2 regions of the Streptomyces sp. AM8-1-1 genome follow, and region 2 is predicted to be linked to the other one. Evidence: predicted binding sites of a transcription regulator. Region 2 holds the regulator's gene; the other holds the start of a gene.

Region 1 (14,308 bases), 1.2 Mb from region 2:
CCTCACGCACCTTCGCGGAACAGGCGGACGAGGACCTGCACGCGGGCATCGACGCCATCGACTGGGAGAGCGTCGAGCAGAGCGATTTGTGCTGCGCCTGGCTGGACTACGCCGACGCCATCGAGTTCGCCCACGAACACCTCGACGACGACGCCCGGCTGCGTATCCTCCAGGCCCTCGACCAGGCACGCCAGCACACCGGCCGGGACGAGGAGACCCAGGCGGACATCCTGCTGCGAATGGCCCGGGTGCTGGAGCAGCGGTATGTGTCCACCGGTGGCTGGGCCCACCGTGATTCCGCGGTCGCGGCCTGGACCGAGGCGCTGCCTCTGCTGCCGTGGCGTGACCCGAGCCGTGCGCTCGTCCTCACCTCCCTCGGCCGCCAGTTGACCGAGCGGGGCGTGGACAAGGACGCCCGGGCCGACATCCAGGCGGCCGTACGGGCGCTGCGTGGCGCCATCGAGGAGACCCGGCCCAGCGACCCCGAACTCCCGCGCCGCCGCGCCCTGCTGGGGCTCGCCTACATCGAACGGTTCCGCGCGGAGGGCACGGTCGCCGACCTCCACGAGGCGGACTGGGCGCTCGGCGCGGCGGCCCGGGCGGCGACCGACCCCGAACTCGCCGCACACGCCTGGTGGCACCGCGCGGTGGCGGCCGCCCTGCTGTCCGGGCGTACGGCGTCCGCGCACCCGCTCCACCGCGACGCCGTCGCCCACGGCCGGCGGGCACTCGCGGAGGCCGGCCCGGTGATGTTCGACCAGTTGGTCAACGCCCAGTGGCTGCGGGCGGGCCGGCTGGAGCGCACCGCCGGTCCCGAGCGCGCTCTGGAGGAGCACCGGGCAGTGGTCGCGGTGCTGGCGCGGGTCCGGCCGGCGGACGCGCCGCATGTGGAGCCGTTCCTGCGGGAGATCGAGCGGCTCGAAGACGGCGGATAGGAACGCCGGAGGGCCCGGACCGCATCGGGTGATGCGGTCCGGGCCCTCCGTGCGGAACCGGTCCCGACGACTAGGCGTCGAAGACCTCGTCGACCAGCTGCTGCTGCTCCGCCTGGTGGCGCTTGGCCGAGCCGACCGCCGGGGACGAGCCGTGCGGACGCGAGATGCGGCGCAGACGCTCGCCGTGCGGGATGTCCGCACCGACGGCCAGGTCCAGGTGGTCGATCAGGTTCAGCGCGATGAACGGCCACGCACCCTGGTTCGCCGGCTCCTCCTGCGCCCAGAGGTACTTCTCGGCGTTCGGGAACTTGGCGATCTCTGCCTGGAGCTCCTTGCCCGGCAGCGGGTACAGCCGCTCCAGACGCAGGATCGCGGTGTCCGTGACGCCGCGCTTGACCCGCTCGGCCTCCAGGTCGTAGTAGACCTTGCCGGAGCAGAAGACGACCTTGCGGACCGCGTTCGGGTCCACCGACTCGTCGCCGATCACCGGGCGGAAGCCGCCGTTGACGAACTCCTCCGCCTTCGACGCCGCGGCCTTCAGACGCAGCATCGACTTCGGCGTGAAGACGATCAGCGGCTTGTGGTGCGGGTTGTGGACCTGCCAGCGCAGCAGGTGGAAGTAGTTCGACGGCAGGGTCGGCATCGCGACCGTCATGTTGTTCTGCGCGCACATCTGGAGGAAGCGCTCGGGGCGCGCGGAGCTGTGGTCCGGGCCCTGGCCCTCGTAGCCGTGCGGCAGCAGCAGCGTGACGCCGGAGGTCTGGCCCCACTTCTGCTCGGCGGAGGAGATGAACTCGTCGACGACGGTCTGCGCGCCGTTGACGAAGTCACCGAACTGCGCCTCCCACATGACCAGCGCGTCCGGGCGGGCCAGCGAGTAGCCGTACTCGAAGCCCATCGCCGCGTACTCGCTGAGCAGTGAGTCGTAGACGTTGTAGCGGGCCTGGTCCTCGGAGAGGTAGAGCAGCGGGGTGTAGTCCTCGCCGGTCTCCTGGTCCACCAGCACCGCGTGGCGCTGGCCGAACGTGCCGCGGCGGGTGTCCTGACCGGACAGCCGGACCGTGGTGCCCTCCATCAGCAGCGAGCCGATGGCGAGCGTCTCGCCCATGCCCCAGTCGATGGTGCCGTCCTCGACCGACGCCGCACGGCGCTGCATCTGCGGCATCAGCCGCGGGTGCACGGTGACGTGGTCGGGGATGTTGACCTGGGACTCGGCGATCCGCTTCACGACCTCCTGGGAGACCGCGGTGGTGAGGGCCACCGGGAACTCGGCCTGCGCGTCCGGGACATGCGCCGGGGCCGGCAGGCTGGTCGCCTCGCGGACCTCCGCGAAGACCTTCTCCAGCTGGCCCTGGAAGTCCTGGAGCGCCTGCTCCGCCTCTTCCAGCGTGATGTCGCCCCGGCCGATCAGCGACTCGGTGTAGAGCTTGCGCACCGAACGCTTCTTGTCGATCAGGTTGTACATCTGCGGGTTGGTGAACTGCGGGTTGTCGCCCTCGTTGTGACCGCGGCGGCGGTAGCAGATGAGGTCGATCACGACGTCCTTGTTGAACGTCTGGCGGAACTCGAAGGCGAGCCGCGCGACGCGGACCACGGCCTCCGGGTCGTCGCCGTTCACGTGGAAGATCGGCGCCTCGATCATGCGGGCCACGTCGGTCGCGTACATCGACGAACGCGACGACTCCGGGGCGGCGGTGAAGCCGACCTGGTTGTTGATGACGATGTGGACCGTGCCGCCGGTGCGGTAGCCGCGCAGCTGCGACATGTTCAGCGTCTCGGCGACGACACCCTGGCCGGCGAAGGCCGCGTCACCGTGCAGGGCGACCGGCAGGACCGTGAAGTCCGTGCCGCCCTTGTTGATGACGTCCTGCTTGGCGCGTGCGACACCCTCCAGCACCGGGTCGACCGCCTCCAAGTGGGAGGGGTTGGCGACGAGCGAGACCTTGATCTGCTCGCCGTCCAGACCGGTGAAGGTGCCGTTGGCGCCCAGGTGGTACTTCACGTCGCCGGAGCCGTGCATCGACTTCGGGTCGAGGTTGCCCTCGAACTCCCGGAAGATCTGCGCGTACGACTTGCCGACGATGTTCGCGAGCACGTTCAGCCGGCCGCGGTGGGCCATGCCGATGACGACCTCGTCCAGGCGGGACTCGGCGGCGGAGTCGATGACCGCGTCGAGCAGCGGGATGACGGACTCGCCGCCCTCCAGCGAGAACCGCTTCTGACCGACGTACTTGGTCTGCAGGAACGTCTCGAACGCCTCGGCGGCGTTGAGCCGGCGCAGGATCCGCAGCTGCTCCTCGCGCTCGGGCTTGGTGTGCCCGCGCTCGACGCGGTCCTGGATCCACTTGCGCTGCTTCGGGTCCTGGATGTGCATGAACTCGATGCCGGTGGTGCGGCAGTACGAGTCGCGCAGGACGCCGAGGATGTCGCGCAGCTTCATCATCGACTTGCCGGAGAAGCCGCCGACCGCGAACTCGCGCTCCAGGTCCCACAGCGTGAGCCCGTGCTCGGTGATGTCCAGGTCGGGGTGCTTGCGCTGGCGGTACTCCAGCGGGTCGGTGTCGGCCATGACGTGGCCGCGGACCCGGTAGGAGTGGATCAGCTCGAAGACCCGGGCGGCCTTGGTGACGTCGTCGTCGTGGCTGGCGTCGATGTCCTTGAACCAGCGGACCGGCTCGTAGGGGATGCGCAGCGCCTGGAAGATGTCGTCGTAGAAGCCCTGCTCGCCGAGCAGGAAGTTGGCGACGACCCGCAGGAACTCGCCGGAGGCGGCGCCCTGGATGACCCGGTGGTCGTACGTGCTGGTGAGGGTCATCACCTTGGAGATGCCCAGGCGGTTCAGGGTGTCCTGCGAGGTGCCCTGGAACTCGGCCGGGTAGTCCATGGAGCCGACGCCCATGATGACCGACTGCCCGGGCATCAGACGCGGCACCGAGTGGACGGTGCCGAGGCCGCCGGGGTTGGTCAGCGAGACGGTGACGCCGGTGAAGTCGTCCATCGTCAGCTTGTTGTTCCGGGCGCGGCGGACGATGTCCTCGTACGCCTGCCAGAACTCGAAGAAGTTGAGCGTCTCGGCCTTCTTGATGGCCGCGACGACCAGCTGGCGGTCGCCGTTCGGCTTCACCAGGTCGATGGCGAGGCCGAAGTTCACGTGCTCCGGCTTGACCAGGGTGGGCTTGCCGTCCTTCTCCGCGAAGGAGTAGTTCATCGACGGCATGGCCTTGAGGGCCTGCACCATCGCGTACCCGATGAGGTGGGTGAAGGAGACCTTCCCGCCCCGGGCGCGCTTGAGGTGGTTGTTGATGACGATGCGGTTGTCGAAGAGCAGCTTCACCGGGACCGCGCGCACGGACGTGGCCGTCGGCAGTTCCAGCGAGGCGTTCATGTTCTTCGCAACGGCGGCCGAGGGGCCGCGCAGCGTCACGTACTCGGGTCCCGAGGGGGCCTCGGTGTCCGGTGCGGCCTTCGCGGCCTCCGCCTTGGCGGGTGCGGCCTTCGCCGGCGCGGCCTTGGCCGGAGCGGGCTGCGCCGCCTTGGGCGCGGCGGCCGGGGCCGCCTTCGCCGCGGGAGCGGCCTGGGCCGGTGCGGCGGGCTGCGCGGACGGGGCCTTCGCGGCGGGTGCGGCCTGCGGAGCGGCGCTCACGCCGTTCGCTGCGGCACTGCCGGTCTGACCGGCGGTACCCGCAGCCCCCGCGGCTGCGGTACCGGGCTGCGCGGGAGCAGCGTCCGCGGCCGTGCTTCCGTCGGAGGGCTTCGCCGCCGTGGCGGCAGAGCTGCCGCCGCCAGGCTTGTAGTCGGCGAAGAAGTCCCACCAGGCGCGGTCGACGGAATTGGGGTCCTGGAGGTACTGCTGGTAGATCTCGTCGACGAGCCACTCATTGGGCCCGAATGCGGCGGCAGGGTTCTCGCCCTGCGCGCCTTGGTCGGTCGAGATGCTCGAGTTACTGGGGGACTGAGACGACACGGCGGCAACCGCCCTCTTCCGCTTCACAAGGTGATGGACAGCGGGAATTAAGGCTACGCCTCCCTGGCCGGGAGATGCAGGCCGGGCTGGTCATCGTCGCGCAAGTCACACCGAAAGGCGGGTTTCGGGGCTGACAATGGCGGGAAACAAGCACGGTTCGACCGCGCCACGGGTCGGCGACACCGTGGCCGTGGCCCTCCGGCCCGCCGTAGGAACGGCCGCGCGGGCCCGTCCTCACAGAACATCACGCTGAACAGCCGGTTCCGGTTCGAACCCTACGTCAACCGCGTGGCGACGGGATTCCCGGAAGGGTGACCCGGATCCGGCAGCCGCGGGCGGATTCGGCCACGCCGATGCGCCCGCCGTGCAGATCCACCGCCCAGCGCGCGATGGCCAGGCCCAGACCCGTACCGCCGTCGCTGCCCTTGCCGTGCGGGGCCAGGATGCTGCCCCGGTTGAACCGCTCGAAGACCCGGTGGCGCTCCTGCTCGGGAATGCCCGGGCCCTCGTCGACCACTTCCAGGTCCAGCGACTCCGGCTGGGCGCCGCGCCGCGCCCGGACCGTCACCCGGCCGTGCGGCGGCGAGTGCTTCACCGCGTTGTCGATCAGATTGGCGACCACCTGGTGCAGCCGCTCGGCGTCCGCGTGCGCGGTCAGCTCGGGCGGTGAGACGTCCAGATGGAGATGCACGTCGGTACGGGTGTGGTTGCCCGAGCCCGAGGCCACGCGGCGATGGGCGGCGGCCAGGTTGGCCTCCTTCAGCACCCCGGAGAGATACGGCCACACCTCGAAACGCCGGGCCCGCAGGGGCACGACCCCGTTGTCCAGCCGGGACAGGTCCAGCAACGTCTCGACCAGCCGGCCCAGCCGCTCGGTCTGCTTCAGCGCCGTGCGCATCGTCTCGGGATCGGCCGCGGACACCCCGTCGACCACGTTCTCCAGGACGGCCCGCAGCGCGGCGATGGGGGTCCGCAGCTCGTGCGAGACATTGGCGACCAGCTCCTTGCGGTGCCGGTCCACCGCCTCCAGGTCGTCCGCCATGCGGTTGATCGTCGAGGCGAGGTCGCCGAGCTCGTCACGGCGGTCGGCGCCGCTCACCCGGCGGGTGTAGTCACCGTGCGATATGCCCTTGGCCACGGTGTTCATCTCGTCCAGCGGCGCGGTCAGGCCGTGCGCCACGAACTGGGTGATCAGCAGCGTGGCTATCACCGAGAAGACCGTGATGAAGCGCAGCTCGGTCTGTGTGCGCAGGGCGACGACGAGCAGCCCCGTGGTGATGAAGACCGAGACGACGACGAGCGCGCCGAGCTTGGTCTTGATCGAGATCGACAGGGAGGCGGACCGCAGCCGGTTCAGCCGGTCGGGGCGGCCGGGCGGCTCGTCCCGGAGGCGGCGCCTCATGGGGCAGGCGTCTCCAGGGCGTATCCGACGCCGTGCACCGTACGGATCCGCTCGGCGCCGATCTTCCGGCGCAGCGCCTTGATGTGGCTGTCGACGGTGCGGGTGCCCGAGGCGTCGGCCCAGTCCCACACCTCCGCGAGAAGCTGCTCGCGGGACAGGACGGCGCGCGGGGTGTTCGCGAGGCACACCAGCAGATCGAACTCGGTGGGCGTCAGGTGCACGTCGTCACCGCGGACACGTACGCGGCGCTGGGCGTGGTCGACCTCCAGCTCGCCGAGACGCAGGATCCCGCTGCGCGGTGTCACCGCGGCGAGCGCGGCACGCTCCACCCGGCGCAGGAGCACATGTACCCGGGCCGCCAGCTCACGCATCGAGAACGGCTTGGTCATGTAGTCGTCGGCGCCGACGCCCAGCCCGACGAGCATGTCGGTCTCGTCGTCGCGGGCCGTGAGCATCAGCACCGGTACCGGGCGCTGCGCCTGGACCCTGCGGCAGACCTCGAGACCGTCGAAGCCCGGAAGCATCACGTCGAGGACCATCAGGTCGGGCTGCCAGGCCTCGGCCGCGTCGACGGCGGCGGGGCCGTCGGAGGCCGTCTGGACGAGAAAGCCCTCGGCCCGCAGCCTGGCGGCGATGGCGTCCACGATGGTCGAGTCGTCCTCGACCACCAGCACCCGGCGCTGAGCGCCTGGCGTGGCCGCGACGCCGTTGTGCGTGGTGTGTGTCTGCTCCATCGCCCGCCCCTGTACGCGTTCTCGCGAGTTGCATCTGGTTATTTGATCCGGTGTGTAGGTGAGCAGCGTAAAGGCAGTCACGGCGTCCCGGCTACGCAGGGCTGACGGCGAGATGGACCACGTCAGGTACGCCTCGGGCAAGGCGGATCTCTTCGGTTCTTACCCCGGTGAATCCGGCATTCCGCAACGCATCCTCAAAAGCCGGAGACGGCTGGGCCGACCACACGGCCAGTACTCCACCGGGCGTCAACCGGGCCTGGCAGGCGGCGAGTCCGTCCGGGGAGTAGAGGTTCTCGTTGTCGTCGGTGACGGTCCAGTCGGGTCCGTTGTCGATGTCCAGGCACAGGGCGTCGTAGTGATCGGCGGACTCCCGCAGATGCGTGAGGAGGTCCGTGTGCAGGATCACGCAACGGGGATCGCCGAGTGCCCCGCCGGAGATCCGGGCGAGCGGTCCCGTGCGGTGCCAGTCGATGACCGCTTGCTCGCGCTCGACCACCGTGATCCGGCGCCAACGGGGGTCGGCGGCGGCGTGGGCCAGCGAGAAGCCGACCCCGAGCCCGCCGATGAGCAGGGCGGACGGATGTTTGCCATTGGCCGTGAGCGCCTCGCTCGCAGCGTCCACCAGCAGCCGTTCGGAGCGTCCGTCGGAGGTGTCCATCAGGAAGCACCCGTTGGCGATGATCTCGTGATGCTCCCCGCGCTGCCGCAGCACGATCTCTCCGTAGGGCCCCTCGCGCCGGTCGAGGGTGACGGGAGTTTCGGCGTCGGCGTGCAGCGGCATGGCAGTACCTCCGGATGGCTGGCCGTCGATGGCGTCGACCATGCTTGCGGGACGGCGCGACCGGGACAAACCGATATTCCGGAGCGCGGGCCCGAGGGGCTCCTGCCCCGTGCAGGCGCCCGCACGCGTGCGGTGTTCGCGCCGACGGCGAACACGCGCGTCACGGCGGGGCCCGGCGGCCGGGTGCGCGGCCCGCGACGCACGGACGAGGGCGGAGGTTGCCTCGTGTGGCGTACGTCATAGACGCGGGTCACGCTGATCGCATTGGGTGGGGTTTTGTTCGGGGGCTTGGCGAAAGGGGCCTCACGCCGTGCATCAGCACACGAAGGGCGACCGGACCAGGCGCGACCGGACCAGCGCGGGCGACGGAGCCGCGCGCCCCCGCACCACGCCGGTCCAGGCTCATGGAGGCCGTACCGATCCGGTGCTCGGGGAGCAGGCCGCGCTCACGGAGCTGCTCCCCGCGATTCCGGCGCAGCGGACCGGGCCCGTACGCGCCGCACAGCCTGCCGCCGTGCCCTTTCCGGCCGCCGGCCCTCTGCGGACGCCCCGGTGGCGGCAGGCTCTGCGGCTGCTGCCCACTCCGACCGGCACTCCCTTCACCTTCGGCTATCTCCTCGTCCTGCTCGCGACCTCCCTCTTCGCCCGCTACGGGGACCCCGCCACCGTCTCCGCGCTGTTGCACGGATCCAGCACCGATGTCGCCCATCTGGCGGACAGGCCGCTGCTGGTTCTCGGCGCGAGCGCGTTGTGGATCGCCGGCGGTCTGGCGTCCCCGTACGCCATCGCCTTCGTCGTCGTGCTGACCGCGCTGGAACGCCGCATAGGCGGTCCGCGCACCGCTCTCGTCTTTCTCGTCGGCCATGTCGGCGCGACCCTGGCGACCGAGGTCCCGGTCGGTATATCCGTGGCGGCCGGTCATCTGCCCGCCACCTCGCTGCACCGGCTCGACTACGGCATCAGCTTCGGGCTGATGGCGAGCATCGGCGCGCTCGCCGGACTGCTGAGCCCCGTCCTGCGGGTCACGGTCCTCGGCTTCGTCTCGATAATGCTTCTGCAGGATCTGCTCGCCTTCACGGACCCGCTCACCGACTGGGGCCATCCGCTCGCCCTGCTCGCCGGTCTCGCCTGCTGGCCCGCCGTCCGCCGCTGGGCGGGACGCACCGCGGGCCGTACGCCGGTGCCGGTCTGATCCGGGCGGCCCGTACGCCGGTCCCGGTCTGATCCCGGCGGCCCGTACGCCGGTCCGGTCCGGTCCGGGCCGTACGCCGGTCCCGGTCCGGCAACCGGACCCGGGTGCCGGCCCTACCGCTCGGGCAGGGCCGCGATCACCTCGCGCAGCCTCGGCACCTCGGCGGTGTCGTCCGTCGTGACCGTGTGGCCGGCGTGGGTGATCCGGTAGGTGAATCCGTCCATGACGGGGCTCCCGGTCGCCGTGCTCGGCAGCCGGGCGAAGTCGGCCCTCTTCAGGGCCCCGCGCAGTTCGGCCAGCTCCGCCGGGCTCATCCGGCCGGAACGTTCCGCCCCGGTCTTCGACGTCGTCGTGTAGGTGCCGTCCTCGCGGACCACGAGTCGGTTGTGCACACCGGCGATCCCGCCCGTGACCGTCATCGCGACCAGCTGCCGTCCGGCGGCCGGGGGTGGCGGGGCGGGCGCCGACGAAGCGGGCGGCGGTGAGGGCTGCGGAGGCGGAGAGGTCCGCGCAGGAGGGGCCGGCGCAGAAGAAGCGGACGGCGGTGAGGCGGAAGAAGGCGAAGAGGCCGGCGAACTCTGCGGGCCGCCCGTGCCGTCCGTGCCGTCCCCGGCTCCCGTGTCCCCGCCCTGCCCGCACCCCGCCGCGAAGGCCATGACGAGCACCGCCGCCACTGCCCCCGCCGTGCCGCGCCCGAGACGTGTCATCGGCCGCACACCTCCCTCGGATCGCTCCGCCGGCGTCCGGTGCTCCGCTCGGGAGGGCTGAGCTCCGGCCGTGGTCCGTCGCCGCAGTATGGGCGACCCGGCGGTCCCGTCGAGGGCGATTCGGCTGAGAAGCGCCCTGCCTGTCCGCTGCCCTCTCCCTCACCTGGAGGGCTGATCGCTGAGAGCGAACAGAGGCCGGGGAACATCTGCGGCCCCTCATGCATTGAGTCGACATAGCTCAACTTCACTGCCTAAGGGGAGATCATGGCTTTGACGTCCACACCACTCACCCTGCCCGTGCTGCCGCTCGATGACGAGGTCGTGCTGCCCGGAATGGTGGTGCCTCTGGACCTTTCCGACACCGACGTACGCGCCGCGGTGGAGGCCGCACAGGCCGCTGCCCGCTCCAGTGGGGCAAGCAAGCCACAGGTGCTTCTTGTTCCTCGGATCGACGGCCAGTACGCCGCCACTGGCGTGCTCGGCACCGTCGAACAGGTCGGCCGGCTCTCCGACGGCGACCCCGGTGCCCTGATCCGCGGCCGCGGCCGTGTGAAGATCGGCGCGGGCACCACCGGCCCCGGCGCCGCTCTGTGGATCGAGGGCACCCGGATCGAGGAGACCGTTCCCGACCCGCTGCCCGGACAGGTCACCGACCTGGTCAAGGAGTACAAGGCTCTTGCCACGGACTGGCTGAAGAAGCGCGGCGCCTGGCAGGTCGTGGACCGTGTCCAGCAGATCGACGACGTCTCGCAGCTCGCGGACAATTCCGGCTACTCGCCTTTCCTGACCACCGCCCAGAAGATCGAACTGCTCGACACCGCCGACCCGGTGGCCCGCCTCAAGCTCGCCACCGAGCAGCTGCGCGAGCACCTGGCCGAGCAGGATGTCGCCGAGTCCATCGCCAAGGACGTCCAGGAGGGCGTCGACAAGCAGCAGCGCGAGTTCCTGCTGCGCCGGCAGCTCGAAGCCGTGCGCAAGGAGCTGCGTGAGCTCGACGGCGACGGCGCCGAGGACGAGTCCGACGACTACCGGGCCCGTGTCGAGGCCGCCGACCTGCCCGAGAAGGTCCGCGAAGCGGCCCTCAAGGAGGTCGAGAAGCTGGAGCGGTCCAGCGACCAGAGCCCGGAGGGCTCCTGGATCCGGACCTGGCTCGACACCGTGCTCGAACTGCCGTGGAACGAGACGACCGAGGACGCGTACGACATCCAGGGCGCCAAGGCGATCCTGGACGCCGAACACGCGGGCCTTCAGGACGTCAAGGAGCGGATCACCGAATACCTGGCGGTGCGCAAGCGCCGCGCCGACCGAGGACTCGGTGTGGTCGGCGGACGGCGTGGCGGCGCGGTGCTGGCACTCGTCGGCCCGCCCGGCGTCGGCAAGACCTCGCTCGGCGAGTCCGTCGCACACGCGATGGGACGCAAGTTCGTCCGGGTCGCGCTCGGCGGCGTACGCGACGAGGCGGAGATCCGCGGCCACCGGCGCACCTACGTGGGCGCGCTGCCCGGCCGGATCGTCCGCGCCATCAAGGAGGCCGGGTCGATGAACCCGGTGGTCCTGCTGGACGAGATCGACAAGGTCGGCTCGGACTTCCGGGGCGACCCGGCGGCCGCGCTGCTCGAAGTCCTGGACCCGGCGCAGAACCACACGTTCCGCGACCACTACCTGGAGGTCGAACTCGACCTGTCCGACGTGGTGTTCCTCGCCACGGCGAACGTCCTGGAGGCCATCCCGGAGGCCCTGCTCGACCGTATGGAGCTGGTCCGGCTGGACGGCTACACCGAGGACGAGAAGGTCGTCATCGCCAGGGACCACCTGCTGCCGCGTCAGCTGGAGCGGGCGGGCCTGGAGCCCGGCGAGGTCGTCCTGGAGGACTCGGCACTGCGCAAGCTGGCCGCCGAGTACACCCGTGAGGCGGGCGTGCGGAACCTGGAGCGCTCGGTGGCCAGGCTGCTGCGCAAGGTGGCGGCCCAGCACGAACTGGGTGAGCGGGAACTGCCGTTCACCGTCGGCTCCGAGCAGCTGCGCGCACTGGTCGGACGGCCGCACCACGTGCCCGAGGCCGCGCAGGACCCGGCCGAGCGCCGTACCGCGGTGCCCGGTGTGGCCACCGGTCTCGCCGTCACCGGCGCGGGCGGCGACGTGCTCTTCGTCGAGGCGTCGCTGGCCGACCCGGAGACGGGCGGCTCCGGACTGACCCTGACCGGTCAGCTCGGTGACGTGATGAAGGAGTCGGCGCAGATCGCGCTGAGCTTCCTCCGCTCGCACGGCGCCGAACTGGAGCTGCCGGTCGCCGACCTGAAGGACCGGGGTGTGCACATCCACTTCCCGGCGGGCGCGGTCCCCAAGGACGGCCCGAGTGCCGGCATCACGATGACGACGGCGCTGGCGTCGCTGCTCTCCGGACGGCTGGTGCGTACGGACGTGGCGATGACCGGTGAGGTGTCGCTGACCGGACGGGTGCTGCCGATCGGCGGTCTGAAGCAGAAGCTGCTGGCCGCTCACCGGGCGGGTACGACGACGGTCGTGATCCCGAAGCGGAACGAGGCCGACCTGGACGACGTCCCGGCCGAGATCCTCGAGAAGCTGGAGGTGCACCCGGTGACGGATGTCCGGCAGGTGCTGGAGATCGCGCTGGCCCCGGCGGAGGTCGCCGTGACCGTGGCGGCCTGACGGAAGTCCGGTGACGCGGGAGCCCCGGGCGGAGGGAACACCCCTTCGCCCGGGGCTCCGTGCTGTCCGCCCGTCCCCGTGATCTAGGCCTTCGCCGCCTTGTCGTACAGCCTGCGGGCGTCCGCGGTGAAGCGGACCGCCGTCGACTCGCGGTCCGTCTGTCCGCCGCTGGTCACGCCGATGATCCGGCCCGGGTGTTCGGCGTCGCGGTAGTCGGCGAGCCAGGGACCGCCGCTCGTGCCGTCCCAGAATCCGGCGCACTCCATCCGCACCGACACGTCCAGCTCCGGGTCCTGCCGGGTGTCGGTGGTGCAGGAGATGGGCCGGTTCTGCGGGTTGTGCTCCGCGTTGGGGTAGCCGACGACGGTCACCCGGCGCTCGGCCGGGGAGGCCCAGTCGGCGGGGGTGCCGCCCACGACGTCCTGGACGTCGCGGCCCTTCGCATCGGGTTCGAGCGTGAGGAAGGCGTAGTCGACGGCATCCGAGGCGTCGGTGTTCCTGCGCCAGCGGTCGTCGACCTGGATGGCGCGGACCTTCCACCGCCCGTGGGGCGCCTTGCCCTTGCCCGGGCCGGTGAAGCCGGGCGCGAAGGTGACGTTCTCCATGTAGCTGCCGTACTCGAAGACGCAGTGGGCCGCGGTGGCGACGACATTGCCCCGCGGGCTGTCCACGACGCTCGCGGAGCAGTAGTGCACGCCGTCCTCGTCGAGCAGCACCCCGGCAGAGGCGGGCCCGGCGAACGGCGCCGCCGACGACTGCGGCGAGGGCCCCGGCGGCAGGGGCGGGGGACCGCCATCCGTGTCGGGAGTGGCCGAGACCGGACCACCGCATGCCGTCACGGCCGTGAGCAGCGCGGCGGCCGGCCACCTCGGCAGCCTCTTCGGGAGAGCGAACCACGTCATCCGGCCATCTTGCCCGCCGACGGCGGTGAGTCCAGTGATCACCCGAGAGCCGGTGATCACACTCCCCGGGCCTCTCTCACCGTGTCGGTCCGCGCCGGCCTCGGCTCCGTCAGTCCAGCCAGCCCCGCAACGTCGCCTGCGCGCCCGCCTGGAAGCGGGTCTCCGCGCCCAGCGTCGCCAGTAAATGGCTGATTCTGCGGCGGGCGGTGTGCACATGGACCCCGAGTCGGCGGGCGATCGCCTCGTCCTTGAGGCCGGCCGCGAGCAGACCGAGGAGTTCCTTCTGCGCCTTCGGGAGTGTGCAGTCCTCGCCGTCCGGGCCGCCGAGGGGCGTGGCGCGTTCCCAGACCGTCTCGAAGAGGGGGACCAGCGCGTTGTGCAGCAGGGCGTCGCCGATGACCAGGGCGGTGGCCCTCGGGTCCGCCGCGTCGGTCGGCGGGAGCAGGGTGATCCGGCGGTCCACACAGATCAGTTTGGTGGGGACGGCGGTCGTGACCCGGGCCCGCAGGCCCCGTTCGACCAGTCCGGCCACCGAGCCCATTCGGCCCGGTGTCGCGAGTCCGTCCCGGTCCAGGACGGTCCGTACCTCGATCCCGCGGTCGAGGAGTGCTTCGATCCCGAGCCCGGACCGCCCGGCACTGCCGTCGCGCGGGCCCTTCACATATGGCGGGCGGTCGAGGATCGCGACCTCGCGCTCCGCCGACGCCAGCAGGTACTCCGCCCGTTCGCCGATCGCCCGCGGACCCGTCACCACCTCGATCCCGCCCTCCGGGGCGGTGGGTGAGCCGGACATCAGCCGTCCGGCGATCCGGTCCGCGGTCATACGTAATCGCTCCAGCTCGGCCGAGCGAAGATGCAGTTCGGCCTGGCGGCGGTGGATGAGCGTACGGATCGCGGCGGCGGGCGCCGCAGGGTGCGGCAGCGCGCCGTCCCCGTCGGCCGGGACGGCCAGCCCGTGTTCGACGAGATGCCCGAGCGCCACGTCGAGACGGTCGCGCGGCAGTCCCAGGAGACGGGCCAG
Region 2 (14,308 bases):
ACGGCGCACCGGCCGACGGCGACCGGGTCGGGGCCCGGGCCGTACGCGTCGAGAAAGCCGCGCCGCAGATCGTCATTGCCGAAGTACGGCATGGCCCAGGCGAGTTCGACGAGGTCGCCGAGCATCCACCCGAGGTCCAGTTCGGGCCGGCCCACGGCCAGGTCCTCGCCGGTCAGCAGCGCCACGCGGCCCCGGCTCAGGGGCGGTACCAGCGCGCCGACGGAGGCCCAGCCGTGGACCAGGTGTGTGCCCAGGACGGCGTCGTCCGCCCAGGAGGCCAGTCGTGCGGTCCGCCGCTCGCCCCACACGTCCCGGGCGTGCCCCCGCAACCGCTGTGCCGATTCCGGGAGCTGTTCCCCCGAGATCCACGCGGCGAGCCGTCGCAGCCCGGGCGGGATCCGCGGCGGGCCCGGTACCCGGACCCGGTGCACCGCCCGCAGGGTGCGGGCGGCCGACACCAGCGAGTGGGCGGCCAGCCGCCTGGCCTGCGGGCGGGGGTCCCGCAGCCAGGCGGCGAGGGAGGCCGAGCCGGCGGCCCGGTGGAGCAGCCCGTCGCCGTACGGTTCCGCGACAGCCGCGAGGGCGGCCCCGGTCCCGGGATCGAGGTGCGGTACGAGGGGCGCGAGAGGTGCGGTGAGCGGCCGGGCCGCGAGCGGTCCTGGCAGATGCCACCAGAGGAATCCGCCGGCAGGATCGCGCAGGACCCGGGTGAGCTGGAGATCCGTCCCGTACTCGGCGACGGGAGCCGCGGTGGTCACACGGCCGCCTTCGCCGTGGCACGTTCGACGCACAGGTCGTACAGCTCGTTCAGCGGCGCCGCACCGCCGTCCGCGGCCTCTCCCGTACTGGCGCTCTCGGTGACGATCGTGGGCGCGAGCACCACGCCCGGCCGGTTCCGCAGCACCTCCAGATGTGCTTGGACCACGGGGCTCCCCAGGGAACCGGGCGGAAGCGAGGGTGCGACACCCACGAGGGCGTCGGTGGAGTGGAGGGCCAGCATCAGCGGTGTGTCGGCGACACCGAGCGCGAACCTGCTCACGAAATTCAGGGTGGCGGGATGCACCAGGACGAGATCGGCCCAGCGGGCAATGTCCACATGCGGGACATCCAGCCCGGAGAATTCGTTCCAGTCGTCGACGACGACATCCCTTCTGGACAGGACGGAGACCGCGTCCCGGGAAACGAAACGGCAGGCGGACCGGGTGAGTGCGACCCGTATCTCCGTATCGGGAAGGGAATTGTTCAGCCAGTTGATCCAGAAGGGCAGAAAGGCCACCTGGAGCGCTCCCGTTCCGACGACGAGTACGCGCCCGAACCGGGTGTCCGGAAGATCCATGACGCCTCCTCGTGGGCTCGGCGGACGGGACGGGGCCGGGTCCGGCCGGCAGCGCGGGCGCGCCGGCCGGACCCCGAGGCTCAGCTCACGGCAGGCGTGATCAGCACTTCTTCTCGACGGTCTTCGCGGCGAGGGAGCCGAGCGCGGCGGCACACTGCTGCGAGGAGCGGGCGGTGATGATGGTGGCGCGGATCGCCCACGGGATGGTGGGGCTGAACGCCGGGGCGGCCTCCTTGCCGTCGTGCAGGCCCAGCTCCTCGGCCGAGGTGTAGGCGGTGTAGCCGTCGAACAGGTCCTTCTCGGAAACGTTCTGCATGAGAATTCCTTCGGTGGGTAATGGCCCTTGAGGGCTTGTCCGTTGCGGACAGATCGATAGTGGCCCACCTCGCGGACGCGGCACCATTGGCTGTTGCGGCAACGACCGTTGCGGCATTGCCGCTCGGGGCATAGCCGGTCCCGGCATAGCCGCAAGCGCCAATTCCCCGCGCACATATAGAGGGACTAGAAATACCGGGGTGAACACACCTGACGCAGAACAGCCTCCGGCCGAGCGGCCCGCGCTGCGCGCGCTGCTCTCGTATGCGCGGCCGCACCGCGGAGTCCTCTCGGTGGTGCTGCTGCTGACCCTGCTGGGCAGCGCCGCCGGCCTCGCCCAGCCCATGGTCATCCAGTCGGTCCTCACCAAGCTGATGACCGGCAGCAGCCTGCGCGACGACATCCTTCTCCTGGTCGGGCTGCTGGTCCTGTCGATAGGACTCATGTGGTCCCAGGCCTGGTTGAGCGAGCGCACCGCCGAACGCGTGGTCCTCCAGGTCCGCCGCGGCCTCATCTCCCGGCTGATCCGGCTGCGCACCGGCGAACTGGACCGCACCGAACCGGGCGGCCTGACCACCCGCGTCACGTCCGACTCCACGCTCGTGCAGCACGCGGCCACCGGCGGGCTCATCCAGCTCGTCGACGGATCGATCCATCTGCTCGCCACCATCGTGCTGATGGGCATCACCAGTCTGCCGCTGCTCGGCATCACCTCGGGTGTGCTGCTCGTCATCGGGGTCGCCATGGGTGTGGTCATGCCGCGCATCCGCCGGGTCACCACCGAGGCACAGCGCTCCGTCGGCGACATCGGCGCCGCCCTCGACCGCTCGCTGGGCGCCGCCCGCACCGTGAAGGCCAACGGCGGTGAGGCGAAGGAGACCGAACGGGCCACGGCGGCCGCCGAGAACGCCTATCGCGCCGGACTCACCGGTGCCCGCTACCACGCCATGATCGCCGTGCTCTCCGGCCTGATCGTGCAGGCGTCGTTCCTCGCGGTCATCGGCTTCGGCGGCGCGCTCGTCGCCACCGGCACCCTGGACCTGGCGGCCCTGATCGGCTTCCTGCTCTATCTGTTCAACCTGGGCGGTCCCGTGCTCTCCCTCGTCGGCGGAACGACCGCGCTCCAGCAGGGACTCGGCGCCCTCGCCCGTATCGAGGAGGTGCGCGGGATGGAGGCGGAGGACGACGTGGACGACCAGCCCGCCGCCCCGGTCGGCCCGCCGCCGCGGGTCACCGTCGAGAACCTGACGTTCGGCTATCCCGGGCGGACGCCCACGCTCGTGGGCACCAGTTTCACCGCGCCCGCCGGCGGCATCACGGCGATCGTGGGCCCCTCGGGCTCGGGGAAGACCACCGTCTTCTCCCTGATCCAGCGGTTCTACGACCTGGACGGCGGCAGCATCCTCCTCGACGGCACCGACATCCGCTCGTTCACCCGGGCCGAGCTCAGGCGCCGTATCGCCTATGTCGAACAGGACTCCCCGATGCTCGCCGGCACGATCCGGGAGAACCTCCTGTACTCCGCTCCCGACGCGAGCGAGACGGACATCGCGGACGTGCTGCGCAAGACACTCCTGGACGGCTTCGTGGCGGGCCTGCCCGACGGGCTCGACACCGCCATCGGCTCCCGCGGCCTCGCCCTGTCGGGCGGTGAACGCCAACGCCTCGCCATCGCGCGCGCGTTGCTGCGCCGGCCCCAGGTGCTCCTCCTCGACGAGGTCACCGCGCATCTGGACGGCCTGAGCGAGACAGCTCTGCGCAAGACGGTCGAACAGGCCGCGGAGGACTGCACGGTGCTGCTCATCGCGCACCGGCTGTCCACCGTGACCTCCGCGGACCAGCTGATCCTCTTCGAGGGCGGCCGGGTTCGCGACCACGGGCTGCACCAGGACCTGCTCGCAAGGAATGATCTCTACCGGGACCTCACCGCGACCCAACTGGCCGCGGCCCACTGAGCACCACCCGACACACTGTTGTGAACCGTCAGTTCTGACCACGCTGAAGGACCGAAGGACCCCCCATGAACGACACCGCCCCCACACCCGCCCCCGTCCAGGACGACCGCTTCGGAGAGCTGCGCGTCCGGCTGGAGGGCCAGGAATCCCTGCTGGTCGAGGGCGAGGCGATCCCCCGGATCACCCTCGACCGCGCGCCGGACTCGGAGAAGGACGACCACATCGCCATCGGCACCCGCGACCCCGAACAGCTGACCCTGCGGATCGACGGCACCCCGGCGAAGCTGACCCCGTCCAAGGGCCGTCTGACCCGGCGTTCGTACGCCGTGGACGTCGACCACGCGGGCACGTCGTACCGTCTGGTCCCGGACTCCGTCCCGAGCAGCCGCCTCGTCCGCGACGGCCTGCACATCGGCGACTTCTCCTCGGACGGCGACGGCCGGGTGATAGCGGAGTGGCGCGAGGACGCGAAGATCGAGCCGCTGGACGCGGCGGTGGGCTACGCCCTCGCGGCGGCCTTCGGCACGGGCGCCCAGCCGATGTGGATGATGGCGATCGACGCGGTGGCCACGGCCCTTCCGTAGCAGGGGACTTCGGGCGCTCCGGGGACGGTCCGGAGCGCGGAGCCGTCCGTGGCTCCCGTGGCCGGCGGGCTGTCCCGCACTCGGGCGCCCGAGACGCGAAAACGCCGGACGGGCGGGGAGGTCCCCGGCCGTCCGGCGTTCGCACGCTCAGCGCGCTCAGGCGCCCCGTCCCACCGTCAGACGCGGACGCCCCTGATGTCGTCCGCGTACAGGTTCGACACGAGCGCCGCCTCAAAGCGCGACTTCAGATTCAGCTTCCGCACGATGCTCGTCGTGTGCGCCCTCACCGTGCGTTCGGCGATGCCCAGCCGGCGTGCCACCCACCGGTTCTGCTCGCCGCTCGCCAGCAGGAGCAGCACCTCCAGCTCACGCTCCGTGAGCCGGGTGAAGTCCAGTACGTGTCGATCGGTCACTGATATCAAGGCTGCCTCCTTCATTGATCGTTCACCGTCCCCCGTCCATCGACCGGTCCGGGCCCTCGCAACGCCTTTACCGTTGAATTACCCTCTCCTTGATCACTTCGGTGGCTCGCGCAGCATCTGACCCATGCCCGGCGGGCCATCGGCAGGACGGCACGGGGGGCAACAGTGAGCGGCGCAAGCCTGTCCATACTCGGACTGACAGCCACGGAGGAGCGTGTCTACCGGCACTTCCTGAGGAATCCGGACACCTCCGCCGAGGACATCCATGTCCTCCTCCACGCAGCGCGCGAGGAAGTCGAAAAGGTGCTGGAGCGGCTCACGGAACTGAGCCTGCTGCGCACGGGCGAGGCCGGCGGGACCGTCGCCGCCGACCCGGAGAACGCGGTGGACCGCCTCACCGACCTGCGGCTGCGCGAACTGCACGACCAGCTCCGCCAGGTCACCCAGTCCCGGCATCTGATCGCCGGGCTGCGGGCCGAGCAGGACGCGCGCCCGCTCGTGACCCAGGGGGTCGAACGGCTGGAGGTCCTCGCCAGGCTCCGCGACCGGATCGACGACCTGGCCTTCTTCGCCCGCGAGGAGATCCTCTCCGTCGAGCCGTACACGGCTCTGACCCCGGAGAACATCGCGCACTCCCGGCCGCTCGACACCCGCTGTCTGCGGCGCGGTGTGCGCATCCGCAGCGTGGTGCTGCGCGAGGCGCTCGACCACCCTCCGACCGTCGCCTATCTGCGCGAACTGACCGTGCAGGGCGCGGTGATCCGCGTCGCCGACAGCCTCTCGGAGCGCATCCTCGTCTACGACCGGCAGACCGCACTGGTCCCCGTCGATCCGGTGGACACCGCCCGCGGCGCGCTGGTCACCCAGCAGGCCGGGCTGGTCTCCAACATCCTGGCGCTCTTCGAGAAGATCTGGGACCACGCGACGGATCTGCCCGCCCTCACGGACACGGAGTCCGCGCCGTCGGGCGTGCTCTCCGGTGTCGAGCAGCAGGTCCTGGAGGAGATGTGCCGGGTGGCCAAGGATGAGACGGGCGCCCGGAACCTGGACATCTCGGTCCGTACGTACCGCCGCCATGTGGCCGATGTGCTGCGCATCCTGGGGGCCAGCAGCAGACCTCACGCGGCCCTGCTGGCCCGGGAGAAGGGCCTGATCTAGCCACGGCGGGCGGCCGGCGTCACCAGCGCGGTCACACGGCGGGCGGCGGGTGTCGCGGACGCTGCCACACGTCGGGCGGGCGGCGTCACCAGCGCGGCCACACGCCGGGCGGCGGGTGTCGCGGACGCTGCCACGCGGCAGGCGGGCGGCGTCACGGACGCGGCGCCGTCTCCCGCCACCCCGGCGGTCCCTCCCTGAGCGCGGCCCTGAGCCGCTCCTGTACGACATCGGTTCCGGCTCCCCCCGCCGAATGGACCCGCAACCAGATGCGGTCCTCCTCCACCCGCTGCCCGCAGACCCAGTCCGCGGGCAGCATCCCGATGAGCCTGATGACGGCGATCTCCCCCGGCGCCGCGTCCGCGACGACGCGAACGGCGTGCAACTCGGCGCATCCCCCCGCCGCCGCGAAACCCCCTGCCCCCGCAGGCCCTTCCACCCGTGCGGGCCCGTCGGGCTCCGCGTGTACCCCTGCCCCCACGCCCCCTTCCGGTGCCGCGGGTACCTCCCGTGCCCGCTCGTCCGGCACCCTCACTGCCAGCCGTTGACGCACATCGCCACGTTGCCCACCACCGTGGAAAGGGGCTTCGGCAGGGGCAGCCCGCAGAGCTTCCCCGCCACCTCGACCGCCAGGCCCGACTGCCCGTGCACACCCTGACCGCCGGTGTTCCCGGCCCCGGCCGGTCCGGCCAACGCCTGGGCCGGCGCCGCCAGTGCGAGCACGGCCACGCCCGAGATCAGGGCCGCGGTGCTCTTTCTGGCAACAGTGCTGACGCTCATCGCTCATTCCCCCACAAACCTCGCGTGCTGACTCTTTCCTGCCGGCGAGTTCCAGCCTGCCAGCGGGTCCGGACGCACTCCACCGAGATCGCTGTCAGCTTGCTGCACCGGGGGGTCAGCTATATGCCAGCGGACAGCACGACGGCGGGGCCGGAGAGCGTGTCGCTCTCCGGCCCCGCCGGGTGTCCTGCTGGAAGGCCCCGTACCGACAGCTCCTGGCTGTCGGCCGCGGGCCGAACGGTCCTACTCCGAGGTCCGCTTGGGCCGCCACACCACCAGCGCGCTCGCCTGCTGCACATCCTGGTACGGCACGAGATCGCGCCGGTACGAGGCGTGCACCTGGGCCTCACGCTGCTGCATGGCCGCCGCCGCGCCCTCGACCGCCGAAGCCAGCTCGGCGACGCGGGACTGGAGCGCCGCGACCTGGTTCTCCAGTTCGATGATGCGCTTGATACCGGCCAGGTTGATGCCCTCGTCCTGCGACAACTGCTGGACGGTGCGCAGCAGTTCGATGTCGCGGGCCGAGTAACGCCTGCCCCGGCCGGGGGTTCTGTCGGGAGAGACCAGACCGAGACGGTCGTACTGACGCAGGGTCTGGGGGTGCAGGCCGGACAGCTGGGCCGCCACCGAGATCACATACACCGGTGACTCGTCGGTCAGCTGATAAGGGTTCCGGCTACGTCCGCTCCGGCCATCCATCTCATGCTCCCTTCGCGGCCTGGAACAGCTCGGCCCGCGGGTCCTCTTCCGCGGTGGCTTCGCGGTAGGCCTCCAGCGCTTCCTTCGCCTTGTCGCTCAGCTCCTTGGGGACCGCGACCTCGACGGTGACCAGCAGATCACCGCGGGTGCCGTCCTTGCGGACGGCTCCCTTGCCACGGGCCCGCATCGTACGGCCGTTGGGGGTGCCCGCGGGCAGCTTCAGCGTCACCGGCGGGCCGCCCAGGGTCGGCACCTTCACCTCGCCGCCCAGCGCCGCCTCCGTGTAGGTGACGGGCACGGTGATCGTGAGGTTGTCGCCCTTGCGGCCGAAGACGGGATGGGCGTCGACGTGCACAACCACGTACAAGTCGCCCGCTGGACCGCCCCGTTCGCCCGGGGCGCCCTTGCCGCGCAGCCGGATCCGCTGGCTGTCGGAGACGCCCGCGGGGATCCTGACCTGCATGGTGCGCGAGGAGCGGGCACGCCCGCTGCCCTTGCAGACCTCGCAGGGGTCCTGCGCGATGAGCCCGCGGCCCTTGCAGTCCACGCACGGGTCGGTCAGCGAGAACGAGCCGCTGCCGCCGCGCGAGACCTGGCCGGTGCCGACGCAGGTCGGGCACACCCGGGGTGTGCCGTTCTTGTCGCCGGTACCCGCACACGCCTTGCACGCCGCCGAACTGGACATCCGCAGCGGGACCGTGGCCCCGTCGACCGCCTCGGTGAAGCTGAGCGTCACCTCGGACTCGATGTCCTGGCCGCGGCGGGGCTGCGTCCGCGTACCCGCGCCGGTGCCGGCGCCGCGGTTGAACAGCCCGCCGAAGACGTCGCCGAGGCCGCCGCCGAAGCCGCCGGCACCTCCGCCCTGCGGCCCGCCCTGGGCGCCCCCGAAGAGGTCGCCCAGGTCGAAGTTGAAACTGCCGCCGGCGGCACCGGGCCCGGCCCGGAAGCCGCCGTTGCCGAAGAGGGCGCGCGCCTCGTCGTACTCCTTGCGCCGCTTGGGGTCGCCGAGTACGTCGTTGGCCTCGGAGATCTCCTTGAAGCGCTCCTCCGCCTTGGTGTCGCCCTTGTTGGCGTCCGGGTGGAACTCGCGGGCGAGCTTCCGGTACGCCTTCTTGATCTCGGCCTCGGTGGCGTCCTTGGGGACGCCGAGAACCTTGTAGTAGTCCTTCTCGACGAAGTCCTTCGTGCTCATCGACGTCCCTCCTCTCGGACGATCATTGCGTCAGCCCTCGTCCGGGCCACCGCTCTCCTCGTCGTTCGCCGTCTCGTCCTTGGGCGCCGCGCCCGGCTGGGGCTCGGCCACCGCGACCCGCGCGGGGCGGATGGTCCGCTCGCCGATGCGATACCCCGGCTGAAGCACCGCGACGCACGTGGTCTCGGTGACGTCCGGTGCGTAACTGTGCATCAGCGCCTCGTGGATCGTCGGGTCGAAGGGCTCGCCCTCCTTGCCGAACTGCTGCAGGCCCATCTTGGCGGCCGCCGTCTCGAGAGATTCGGCGACCGACTTGAACCCGCCCACGAGTTCCCCGTGTTCACGGGCGCGGCCGATGTCGTCGAGCACGGGCAGGAGCTCGGTCAGCAGAGCCGCCGTGGCGATCTCCTTGACCGTGATCCGGTCGCGCTCCACACGACGGCGGTAGTTCTGGTACTCGGCCTGGAGCCGCTGGAGGTCGGCCGTGCGCTCGTTGGCAGCCGTACGGACCTGGTCCAGCTGTGCCGTCAGACCGGCAATCTTTGCTGCGTCCCCTGCCGGGGCCGCCGGGCCCTCCTTCTCGGAGGACTCGGCGGGCTCGGCGGCGTCGTCAGATGTCGAGCCGGAGGGGACGGAGGGGTTCTCGTCGTGCTCGTCGAACCCCGGAGTCTCCTCCGTCACGCGGCACCACCCTGACGCCCGGAGTCCTTCTCGTCGTCGACGATCTCGGCGTCCACGACGTCGTCGGCGGCGTCAGCGGACTGACCCGCGGCACCGTCCTGCGCGCCCTCGCCGCCACCGGCGGCCTGGCCGGCCTGGGCGTCGGCGTACATGGCCTGGCCCAGCTTCTGCGAGACGGCGGCGACCTTCTCGGTCGCGGTGCGGATCTCGGCCGTGTCCTCGCCCTTGAGCTTCTCCTTGAGCTCGCCGAGCGCCTCCTCGACCTCGGTCTTCACATCGCCCGGGACCTTGTCCTCGTTGTCCTTGAGGAACTTCTCGGTCTGGTAGACGAGCTGCTCGCCCTGGTTGCGGGACTCGGCGGCCTCGCGGCGGCGGTGGTCCTCGTCCGCGTACTGCTCGGCCTCCTGGCGCATCCGGTCGACCTCGTCCTTCGGCAGCGAGGAGCCGCCGGTGACGGTCATCTTCTGCTCCTTGCCCGTGCCCAGGTCCTTCGCGGTCACGTGCATGATGCCGTTGGCGTCGATGTCGAAGGCGACCTCGATCTGCGGGACCCCGCGCGGGGCCGGCGGCAGACCGGTCAGCTCGAACATCCCGAGCTTCTTGTTGTACGCCGCGATCTCGCGCTCGCCCTGGTAGACCTGGATCTGCACCGACGGCTGGTTGTCCTCGGCCGTCGTGAAGATCTCGGACCGCTTGGTCGGGATCGTGGTGTTGCGCTCGATGAGCTTGGTCATGATGCCGCCCTTGGTCTCGATACCGAGGGACAGCGGGGTGACGTCGAGGAGCAGGACGTCCTTGACCTCACCCTTGAGGACACCGGCCTGGAGCGCGGCGCCGATGGCGACGACCTCGTCCGGGTTCACGCCCTTGTTGGCGTCCTTGCCGCCTGTGAGCTCCTTGACGAGCTCGGCGACGGCGGGCATACGGGTCGAGCCACCGACGAGAACGACGTGGTCGATCTCGGAGAGCTGGATGCCCGCGTCCTTGATGACGTTGTGGAACGGCGTCTTGCAGCGCTCCAGCAGGTCGGCGGTCAGCTGCTGGAACTGAGCGCGCGTCAGCTTCTCGTCCAGGTGCAGCGGGCCCTCGGCCGATGCCGTGATGTAGGGAAGGTTGATCGTCGTCTCGGTCGAGGACGAGAGCTCGATCTTCGCCTTCTCCGCGGCCTCGCGGAGACGCTGGAGAGCCATCTTGTCCTTGCCCAGGTCCACGCCGTGACCGTTGGCGAACTGCTTCACCAGGTAGTCGACGACACGCTGGTCCCAGTCGTCACCACCGAGGTGGTTGTCACCGTTGGTCGCCTTCACCTCGACGACGCCGTCGCCGATCTCCAGCAGCGAGACGTCGAAGGTGCCGCCACCGAGGTCGAAGACCAGGATGGTCTGGTCGTCCTTGTCGAGGCCGTACGCCAGGGCGGCCGCGGTGGGCTCGTTGACGATACGCAGCACGTTCAGACCGGCGATCTCGCCGGCCTCCTTCGTCGCCTGGCGCTCGGAGTCGTTGAAGTACGCCGGGACGGTGATCACCGCGTCGGTGACCTTCTCGCCGAGGTAGGACTCCGCGTCGCGCTTCAGCTTCTGCAGGATGAAGGCGCTCATCTGCTGCGGGTTGAAGTTCTTCCCGTCGAGCTCGATCTTCCAGTCGGTGCCCATGTGGCGCTTGACCGACCGGATGGTCCTGTCGACGTTGGTGACCGCCTGGCGCTTGGCCACCTCGCCGACCAGCACTTCACCGTTCTTCGCGAAGGCGACGACGGACGGCGTGGTCCTGGCACCCTCGGCGTTGGTGATGACGGTGGGCTCGCCGCCCTCCAGAACGCTGACGACGGAGTTAGTCGTGCCCAGGTCGATGCCGACCGCACGTGCCATGTCAATTCCTCCAGCAGACTTGAGTAGATCTCGCTCAAGGATGCATGACCCGGTCTCCGTAGTCAACAGACCTGAGTCGACCCCACTCAACTTTTATCCCGCTCTTATATGCATACTGCGCCGTGACCAGTGCCGCTTGCCCGGCCGGACGGCCTCACACGCGTGGCGCAGCGATCGAATGGCGTCCTTCTGCCAGAGTCGTAGCCGCAATAGCGCCAAACGCGCAAAAATACGGTCAAGGCCAGTCAACAGCGGAGGAAGGGTGTGTGCCCATGATGCCGGTCGAGCGGTTGACGCCCGTCAGGCGTGTTTCCGCCAAACGCCTGATGGATGTGACGGGCGGCCTGCTGCTGCTCCTTCTCCTGGCCCCGCTGATGTCCGTCATCACCCTCGCGGTCGCCCTGACCTCACGGCGGACGGCCCTCGTCCGGCACCGGCGCATCGGCCTCGCGGGCCGCCCCTTCGGCATACTCGCCTTCCACGCGGCCCCGGGCACCCGCACCGGACGCCTTCTGCGCCGCCACTTCCTCGACGAGCTGCCCCAGCTGATCCACGTCGTCCGCGGAGAGATGTCGCTGGTGGGCCCGCGTCCGCTGCGCCCCGAGGACGCCGACCCCGCCGTCGGCGGCCTCCGCACCCGTCTCGGAGTGCGCCCCGGCCTCACCGGCCTCTGGCAGGTCAGCGGCCGCTCCGAAATGCCCTGGGAGGAGAAGGCCGTCCTCGACCTCCACTACGTCGAACAGCACTGGCTGGGACTCGACCTGGCGATCATGGTCCGTACCCTGCCCGCCGCTCTCGCCGGACGCCGCCCGCGCGTCCCGGTGAGGCATGCCTGAGCGACACAGATCACCGGCCGCCCAGCTACAGTGCGGCGGAATAAGTGGGTACTCTCAGCACGGACTGGATAAGTTACCGCTTAGTAGTGCTGGATAGTTTCCCACCCTCGCAGGCCCGAGGAGCCCCCTCATGCAACTCGCCGCGATCATCGTGTCGTTGGTTCTGACCGTGGTCGGCGTTGCGCTCATCGCCCGAGCCGTCGCGCAGATCTACCGGTTCGTGAAGCTCGGCCAGCCCGTGCCTGCGGGCAGCCGGACCGACGACCCCAAGCAGCGCACGATCACCCTGGTCAAGGAGTTCCTCGGCCATACCCGTATGAACCGTTGGGGGATCGTGGGCTTCGCCCACTGGTTCGTCGCCATCGGCTTCCTCACCCTGCCGCCCACGCTGGCGCAGGCGTACGGGCAGCTCTTCGAGGCCGACTGGGTCCTGCCGATCCTGGGCGGCTTCCTGCCGTTCGAGATGTACATCGAGTTCATCGGTCTGATGACGGTCGTCGGCATCGTCATCCTGATGGCGATCCGGCTGCTGAACCTGCCGTCCCGCGCGGGCCGCAAGTCCCGCTTCGCCGGCTCGAAGGCCTGGCAGGCCTACTTCGTCGAGTACGTCATCCTCACCATCGGACTCGCGATCCTCGCCCTGCGCGGGCTCGAGGGCGCGATCCACCACGTGGACCACTACGAGGCCGCGTACTTCGTCTCGTACCCCCTGGTCCTGGCGTTCAAGGGACTGAGCGTCTCCACGCTCCAGACGCTGATCTACTTCACCGCGATGATCAAGATCGGCACCTCGCTGATCTGGATGATCACGGTCTCGCTCAACACCAACATGGGTGTCGCCTGGCACCGCTTCCTCGGCTTCCCGAACATCTGGTTCAAGCGGAACGCCGACGGCTCCACCGCCCTCGGCGCGCTCCAGCCGATGACGAGCGGCGGCAAGGAGATCGACTTCGAGGACCCGGGCGAGGACGACGTCTTCGGCGTCTCCCAGGTCGAGCAGTTCTCCTGGAAGGGCATCCTCGACTTCTCCACGTGCACCGAGTGCGGCCGCTGCCAGTCGCAGTGCCCCGCCTGGAACACCGGAAAGCCGCTCTCCCCGAAGCTGCTCATCATGTCGCTGCGCGACCACGCGCACGCCAAGGCCCCGTACCTGCTGGCCGGCGGCGGCAAGACGATGGAGGGCGAGGAGAAGGCCTCCGAGGAGCAGCTCAAGGACGTTCCCGCGGCCGCCCTCGCGGAGGCCGAGCGTCCGCTGATCGGCACGCTCGAGGAGAACGGCGTCATCGACCCGGACGTGCTGTGGTCCTGCACCACCTGCGGTGCGTGCGTGGAACAGTGCCCGGTCGACATCGAGCACATCGACCACATCGTCGACATGCGCCGCTACCAGGTGATGATCGAGTCCGCGTTCCCGTCCGAGGCGGGCACGATGCTCAAGAACCTGGAGAAGAAGGGCAACCCCTGGGGGCTGGCCAAGAAGCAGCGCGTCGAGTGGACCAAGGAGGTCGACTTCGAGGTCCCGATCGTCGGACAGGACGTCGAGGACCTCACCGAGGTCGAGTACCTGTACTGGGTCGGCTGCGCCGGCGCCCTGGAGGACCGGGCCAAGAAGACCACCAAGGCCTTCGCGGAACTGCTGCACATGGCGGGCGTCACGTTCGCGATCATGGGCGGCGACGAGAAGTGCACCGGTGACTCGGCCCGCCGCCTCGGCAACGAGCCGCTGTTCCAGCAGCTCGGCCAGGAGAACGTCGCGATGCTGAACATGGCGTTCGGCGAGGACGACGAGGACGAGTCGACGAAGAAGCCCAAGGCTTCGAAGAAGATCGTCGCGACCTGCCCGCACTGCTTCAACACGATCGCGAACGAGTACCCGCAGCTGGGCGGCGAGTTCGAGGTCATCCACCACACGCAGCTGCTCCAGCACCTCATCGACGAGGGCAAGCTGATCCCGGTGACCCCGGTCGAGGGCCTCATCACGTACCACGACCCCTGCTACCTGGGCCGTCACAACAAGGTCTACACGCCGCCGCGCGAGATCATGTCCGCCGTCCCGGGCCTGCGCCAGCAGGAGATGCACCGCCACAAGGAACGCGGCTTCTGCTGCGGCGCCGGCGGCGCGCGGATGTGGATGGAGGAGCGGATCGGCAAGCGCATCAACACCGAGCGCGTGGACGAGGCCCTGTCCCTCAACCCGGACATCGTCTCCACCGCCTGCCCCTTCTGCCTCGTCATGCTCACCGACTCCGTCAACGGCAAGAAGAACGACGGCAAGGCGAAGGAAAGCCTTCAGGTCGTCGACGTCGCGCAGCTCCTCCTCGACTCCGTCAGGACCCCGGCCGACCCGGCGGCGTCCGAGGAGCCCGAGGACGCCCCGGAGCCGGAACCGGTGAAGTAACGGGCACACGCGACTGGCGCACGAGACGGGTGCCTGGTGGCGCCTACGGATGAAGGAAGCGGCCGGATCTGCCTCGGGGGCAGAACC

The links. The regulator HspR, encoded in region 2, represses chaperone genes until heat shock. The targets are predictions, from matches to a motif close to TTGAGNNNNNNNNNCTCAA.
Region 1: lon (endopeptidase La) is a predicted target of HspR. The motif match lies at 9,939-9,957, and genes of this name have one in related genera.

What each region holds. Positions count from the first base shown of each region.
Region 1 is NZ_CP135086.1:2,750,083-2,764,390, reverse strand. It holds gene RPQ07_RS12300 (SAV_2336 N-terminal domain-related protein) at 1-935, shown strand, start outside; gene RPQ07_RS12295 (multifunctional oxoglutarate decarboxylase/oxoglutarate dehydrogenase thiamine pyrophosphate-binding subunit/dihydrolipoyllysine-residue succinyltransferase subunit) at 1,006-4,899, opposite strand; gene RPQ07_RS12290 (HAMP domain-containing sensor histidine kinase) at 5,180-6,301, opposite strand; gene RPQ07_RS12285 (response regulator transcription factor) at 6,298-7,035, opposite strand; gene RPQ07_RS12280 (spermidine synthase) at 7,127-7,816, opposite strand; gene RPQ07_RS12275 (rhomboid-like protein) at 8,127-9,008, shown strand; gene RPQ07_RS12270 (protealysin inhibitor emfourin) at 9,122-9,427, opposite strand; gene lon (endopeptidase La) at 9,980-12,385, shown strand; gene RPQ07_RS12260 (trypsin-like serine peptidase) at 12,469-13,287, opposite strand; gene RPQ07_RS12255 (helix-turn-helix domain-containing protein) at 13,397-14,308, opposite strand, start outside.
Region 2 is NZ_CP135086.1:3,924,895-3,939,202, forward strand. It holds gene RPQ07_RS17650 (hypothetical protein) at 1-758, opposite strand, end outside; gene RPQ07_RS17655 (flavoprotein) at 755-1,336, opposite strand; gene lxmA (lexapeptide family class V lantibiotic) at 1,437-1,652, opposite strand; gene RPQ07_RS17665 (ABC transporter ATP-binding protein) at 1,852-3,606, shown strand; gene RPQ07_RS17670 (hypothetical protein) at 3,672-4,190, shown strand; gene RPQ07_RS17675 (LuxR C-terminal-related transcriptional regulator) at 4,367-4,603, opposite strand; gene RPQ07_RS17680 (helix-turn-helix transcriptional regulator) at 4,778-5,770, shown strand; gene RPQ07_RS17685 (hypothetical protein) at 5,922-6,152, opposite strand; gene RPQ07_RS17690 (hypothetical protein) at 6,299-6,547, opposite strand; gene RPQ07_RS17695 (heat shock protein transcriptional repressor HspR) at 6,791-7,246, opposite strand; gene dnaJ (molecular chaperone DnaJ) at 7,248-8,438, opposite strand; gene grpE (nucleotide exchange factor GrpE) at 8,469-9,119, opposite strand; gene dnaK (molecular chaperone DnaK) at 9,116-10,987, opposite strand; gene RPQ07_RS17715 (sugar transferase) at 11,260-11,823, shown strand; gene RPQ07_RS17720 ((Fe-S)-binding protein) at 11,954-14,221, shown strand.